2 linked regions of the Pseudobacteroides sp. genome follow. The main gene of each other region encodes a partner of the protein of the gene in region 2 in a complex. Links are inferred from orthologs where the notes say so. Each region holds a gene or a part of one and is shown on either strand. Other genes may lie near its edges.

Region 1 (2,842 bases), on a different replicon or contig from region 2:
GTCAAGACCATTACTGTTATAGTATCTCCAGCACCTCTTAATGCACCTGAAACGATAAATATATAATTTAGGAAGGGCTGATCTACCCCTACCACAAACAATGCCCCTACCAATATGGCTATAACTTCAGGTTGGGGTGTAAATAAACCTGCTACAAATGATGGGAAAGCTATAAAGAATGCACCTATAAACACTCCCCAGAATATACCCATTCCAAAACACACATAACCTGTAAAATGTGCCTTCTTAGGATCTCCTTCTCCTAAAGCCTTTCCAACCAGAGTCGCTGCTGCTATAGATATTCCTATGGCAGGCATTATAGAAATCTGCTCGATGCTGAGCAAGACTCTGAAGCCAGCTTCCTGACTAGTGCCAAGAAATTCTGTGACAATAACTCCAGAAAGAAAAAAAGCAGTTTGGGTCAGAAATTGCTCCACTCCGGCTGCACTACTCAATTTCCAAAGGGGTAAAATTATTTCCTTTTTCAACTTTAATGCAAAAGCATGGATCTTTAAGTAGCTATCTCCTCTCAGCAATACAATTAAGTATATTGCTGCACCTAAAATTCTTGATATAGTTGTAGCAACAGCAGATCCTTTTATTCCCATCTCAGGAAATATACCAATACCTTTTATCAGAAGTATGTTCAGTATAATGTTAATTACATTTACAGTAGTTGTTATAAGCATTGGAGTCATAGTATTGCCGATGCCTCTTAAGGATGCTGAAGCGGCAAAGGAAAAGAACATGAAAACAAGACTAAGTGAAGTTATTCTTAGAAATGTAACTCCCATATCAAATACTTTGTTGTCAACATTAAATACACCCATAATATCTTTTGCAAAGATATAAGTCAAAAGCATTATGATAAAACCAATGATAATATTTAAAGATAAATTCTGGCATGAAGTGTCGTTGAGCCTCTTATAATTTTTCTCACCAAAACTTCGGGATATTATAGCAGTTGCCCCCACGTTGAATGAAGAAAAAATCAGTATTACAGTAAAAATTATTTGATTGGCATTCCCTGCGGCCGCCAAGGCCTCCTCACCTACAAAGAAGCTAAGCAGTATTGTATCGGATAACCCAACTAAAGTATTTAACCCCATTTCAATGATAGCGGGAAGTGATATAGTCAATATAGATAATATTAAAGCCTTGTTGTTTTTTAAAATATTCATATTAGTCAAGTATAACCTCGTCGCTCCAAAAAACCGGCCCGTCCTTACATACATGACTATACTCCCAGCCATCCTCATTTTGAGCCTTTGTTTTGCAAGCACACACAAGGCATGCTCCTATTCCGCATCCCATTCTCTGCTCCATTGAAACCTGGCATTTTGTTTTGTATTTTTTTGAAAGCTCAATCACCTTGCGTATCATAGGTGTAGGGCCGCACGCATAGATGATATCTAGTCCCTTTTCCTGAAGCTCTTTTTCCAAAAGATCAGTCACAAGTCCTTTGTAGCCTGCACTTCCATCATCAGTTGAAATATAATACTTATCCGAAGCATTTTTATACTCATTTTCCAGCACAACATGGTCTTTATTTCTGTATCCTAGGAAAGTATGCCTTTCTGCTTGAACATTTTCCTTCAGAAGGTACAAAAGCGGAAATACACCTATTCCGCCGCCTACAACAGCAATTCTCTTATAGTCCCTGGAAATGTAAAATGGATTACCCACAGGTGCAATTATATCTAAAAGCTCTCCTGAAGTTTTTCTTGTCAGATATTCAGTTCCTATCCCCTTAATCTGAAAGCAAACATCAAAAGTCCCAGCAGCCTTGTCCACATCACAAATACTTATGGGCCTTCTTAGAAGTGCGGTTATACCTTCACTGCATTTGATATTTACAAACTGACCCGGCAATGCATTCTTTGAGACATACTCCGATTTTATGGTAATCTTATAAATTTCCCAGGCAATTTTATTTATGCTCACAATCTCTTCATTAAGTAATTTAGACATTTGGTCCTCCATAAAATATATACTAATGGTCTTGAACAAAACCCCTTGGAGTTTTGTTCAAGACCATATCCTAATCATACATTAAATTCATTTAAACATCAAATTTAAACATCAAACACACTAAGATTAACAACATCCATATCATTTACACCTTTACCAAGCTTAAGACAGCTTACTACCGCCTTTGCAGTATCCAAGGATGTTATACACGGTATGGAAGATTCAACGGACTTTCTTCTGATCTTAAATCCATCCCTCTCAGGCTTTCTTCCCTTTGTTGCGGTATTTATAACCATGGAGATTTTGCCTGACTGGATTAGATCAAGAATGTTGGGTGAACCGTCATCTATCTTTTTAACCGCATTTGTTGCAATACCCTGCTTATTTAGCATGTTTGCAGTTTTCCCTGTTCCGTAAAGTTCAAATCCCAGCTTCTCAAACTCAGCTGCAAGCACTGCAAGCTCCGGCTTGTCGGTATCACGGACTGTCATAAGTATACCGCCGCCTTCTTTAGGAAGCTTGATTCCTGATGCGGTTATACCTTTATAAAGTGCTTCTGGGAAAGTCTTAGCAATACCTAAAACCTCACCCGTTGACTTCATTTCAGGCCCTAAGCTTATATCAACATCATGCAGCTTTTCAAAGGAGAATACCGGAACCTTTACAGAAACGTAATCAGCCTCCTTGTACAAACCTGTTCCATACTTGAAGTCTTTAAGCTTTTTACCCATCATAATCTTTGTAGCCAGATTAACCATTGGAATTCCGGTAACCTTGCTTATATAAGGTACAGTACGGCTTGAACGCGGATTGACCTCTATTACATAGATTGTGTTATTGTAAAGGACATATTGTATGTTTATAAGACCTA
Region 2 (3,002 bases):
CGATATATAATCGCAGGACTGAAGCTCTTGATTTTGCCTGATAAAGTTAACCATTTCATCAATAAGCTCTTTGAATATTTTATCGTTATTATAATTTTCCAAAACCTTATCCAAAATCTTACCTGGGCAACCTATGATGTCCTTTTTTACTTCATCAATCAATTTAAGTAAGTTGTTGGCTTTTTCCTCACTTCCATATAGAAAATGGGTATTTATGTAATAGGGGCCTATGGCTCCTGATGTATACCAAAAGGGCTTATCCTGAGGGCATACCCTCAATGCTTCGGTTTCAAAAAGCCATGAAACCAGTTTATCTCTGAAATTATTCATTTTTATTCCTCCCATTTCAATTATATTAGACTTCAATATTATACAAAAAGTTTCCTTAATCTTAAATTTTTATCTCTGTCTGTCTTCAAATTGTTTTTCGTATTGACTCCACCACTCCTGGTTGTAAATTGTGCTCATTTCTCTGCTTAAATGTGATGCATCACCCTCCATCACAACTTTGTAGCTGCCATCCTCATAATCAATAACAGTAACCGATGTGTTGTCGTACCACTTTATATTGACCATCTCTTCCAGCTCGCAGCCCTTAAATCTGCACATCATAGCCTTTATAGCAGTCCCATGGGTAACGATGCATATGTTTTTACCTCTATTGTTATCAATGATATATTGAATCTCTTTTAAAAGCCTTTCTTGAAACTCTTCCATTGATTCACCATTTGGCATCCTGTGAATATGGGGCTTTTTCTCCCATGTTTCATTTTCGTGAGGCCATATACTCGCAAGCTCATCCCATTTTTTACCTTCCCAATCTCCGCCGTTTATTTCCTTCAGCTTGTCCGTCCTGATTATGGGAAGACCCTTGATATCCGCTATATATTGTGCTGTTTGAAGGGTTCTTTTGAGGCTGCTTGAGTATATTACATCAATTTTCATGTTCCTAAGCCTTCCCGCCGCAAGCTCTGCCTGCTTATGGCCCTTATCGGTAATGGGCGAGTCAGTCCATCCATGAAACTCCCTGTATAGATTCCCTTCAGCTTCTGCGTGCCTTACAAAAATCAGCCTTGTTTTCATCTATTCCTCCTACTTGTTCCCGCATCCACATCCTGTAGATGTATCATTTAGTTCTAGTGTTCCTATTATATCCTTTACACTACTAATATTATACAAATCAAGATATTTCTCTATTCCTTTGACAACATCGATGCATGCTGTAGGATTTATAAAATTCATGGTACCTACCATAACGGCACTTGCTCCTGCCAACAGGAACTCTACAGCGTCTTCTCCCGTTGATATTCCACCCATTCCGATAACGGGGATTTTAACCGTATTAGCAACCTCATAAACCATTCTAAGTGCAATAGGTTTTACGGCAGGTCCTGAAAGCCCTCCAAAGTTCTGTGCCAATATGGGCCTTCTTTTATGAATGTCAACAGCCATTCCGAGTATTGTGTTTATAAGAGACAAGGAATCGGCACCGGAATCCTCGGCAGCTTTAGCTATTTCCTTTATATTCGTAACATTGGGTGTCAGCTTGACTATAAGAGGCTTTTTGCAATATTCCCTAACCCTTTTTGTCACCTCTGAAATGCCTGCACAGGTATTTCCAAATGCGACCCCGCCTTGCTTTACGTTGGGGCATGACACGTTGAGCTCTATTGCATCTATGTCCGCATCCTGAAGGGTTTCTGCCATTTTACAATAATCTTCAATGGTGTTTCCTGCAATATTTGCAATAATCGCTGTGTTGTATTTTCTCAAGAATGGTATTTCTTCTTTAATAAAGTGCATAACGCCAGGATTTTGAAGACCTACGCTGTTTAGTATGCCTGCTGGCGTTTCAGCAATCCTTGGAGGCTTGTTACCTTGCCTTGGGTTTAATGTAAGACCTTTTACAGAAACCCCTCCAAGGCCGTTTAAGTCCATATACTCAGAGTATTCTCTCCCAAACCCAAAGGTTCCCGATGCGGCTATTACCGGATTATTTAGCTTAAGACCACCAACCGTAACTGAAAGATCGGCTTTTTTATTTGTATTATTCATATTCTCCCTCATTTTTAAGTTATACTTTTTCCACTCTATATAATAACATTTAATTTTGCTACTATCCATACAGTTAACAAATTTATTGTAAAAAAAACTTTTATCTGATACACTCAATCCTGACGCTGTTGTTTTTTAGATATACTACTCTCAACATTTATACTTCTTATCGAACAATATTACGGAGGAGGATATTATTGTTTAATATAAAATTCTTCAAAAAACAAAAGCAGGAAAACGATCCTTTAAGAGATATAATTGCTAAAATTCATAGAGGTGACTTTGCTTTGAAAGAAAAATTCATAAGCGATTACCGTCCCTTTATACTTCAGTCAGTCTCCAGAGTCACAGGCAGGTACATAGATCCCGCTAACAGTGAAGAGTACAGTGTAGGCCTTATGGCCTTCGATGAGGCAATAAACTGTTATGACGAAAACCAAAGCAGGAACTTTTTAAACTTCTCGGATCAGGTAATACGACGAAGAATTATTGATTTTTTAAGGAAAAACAGTAAAGCCCAGGTAGAGTATCCCTTTACTTATTTCGAGAGTGAGGAAAACAATAACTTTGAGGAGAAATATCTGAAGGTGGATTATGATACATCCACAGACAATGTAGAGGTTGAAGAGGAGATAATCGCCTTCAAAAGAGAGCTTATGAGATTTAATATATCCCTCTCGTCCCTTGCTTCCTGTGCACCAAAGCATAAGGATTCAAAGCAACTTTGCATAAAACTTGCACGGCTTATTGCAGACAACCAACTTCTGTATGACAAGTTTATGCGAACGGGTAACATACCTATAACAGATCTGATGAAAATCACAAAAGTTTACCATGGCACTGTTGAACGCAATCGAAAATTTATAATAGCAATGGTGCTTATAATTAAGAGCAACCTTAATATTCTTCAAGGTTATGTTCGTGATGTGGAAGGAGGTGGAAGGTAT

What was found.
Region 1: the proteins of VIO64_RS11705 (region 2) and VIO64_RS07975 are in contact, whole or in part, in a crystal structure (PDB 5UE9), measured with the Lactococcus lactis proteins. The link is inferred for Pseudobacteroides sp. from one-to-one orthologs. Residues at the interface, in WP_025017116.1 of Lactococcus lactis: Gly25, Phe27, Phe29, Glu32, Tyr33, Lys35, Tyr36, Lys48, Phe56, Thr60, Pro61, Arg62, Val63, Ala64, Glu65, Thr66, Ala67, Ser68, Gly69, Met70, Ile74, Gln77, Pro223, Glu251, Phe274, Ala275, Pro277, Phe278; in WP_023189152.1 of Lactococcus lactis: Leu4, Gln5, Ala47, Ser48, Met49, Leu50, Leu51, Arg52, Arg53, Met95, Leu98, Arg223, Met224, Ala225, Cys226, Ile228, Gly229, Ala230, Cys231, Tyr232, Ala233, Val235, Glu236, His237, Asn243, His244, Ala245, Lys247, Glu250.

The regions. Positions count from the first base shown.
Region 1 is NZ_DATCTU010000045.1:25,309-28,150, reverse strand. What follows is about bases 78-2,842. They hold VIO64_RS07975 (dihydroorotate dehydrogenase electron transfer subunit), read right to left. Parts: upstream 1,972-2,842; coding sequence 1,183-1,971; downstream 78-1,182. Other genes in these bases: carB (carbamoyl-phosphate synthase large subunit), read right to left, coding at 2,076-2,842; VIO64_RS07980 (MATE family efflux transporter), read right to left, coding at 78-1,181. Also shown: more of VIO64_RS07980, read right to left, coding at 1-77.
Region 2 is NZ_DATCTU010000080.1:31,781-34,782, reverse strand. The notes cover bases 75-2,999. They hold VIO64_RS11705 (dihydroorotate dehydrogenase), read right to left. Parts: upstream 2,056-2,999; coding sequence 1,093-2,055; downstream 75-1,092. Other genes in these bases: sigI (RNA polymerase sigma-I factor), read left to right, coding at 2,253-2,999; VIO64_RS11710 (histidine phosphatase family protein), read right to left, coding at 400-1,083; VIO64_RS11715 (orotate phosphoribosyltransferase), read right to left, coding at 75-330. In the rest of the region: more of VIO64_RS11715, read right to left, coding at 1-74; more of sigI, read left to right, coding at 3,000-3,002; VIO64_RS11695 (anti-sigma factor domain-containing protein), read left to right, coding at 3,001-3,002.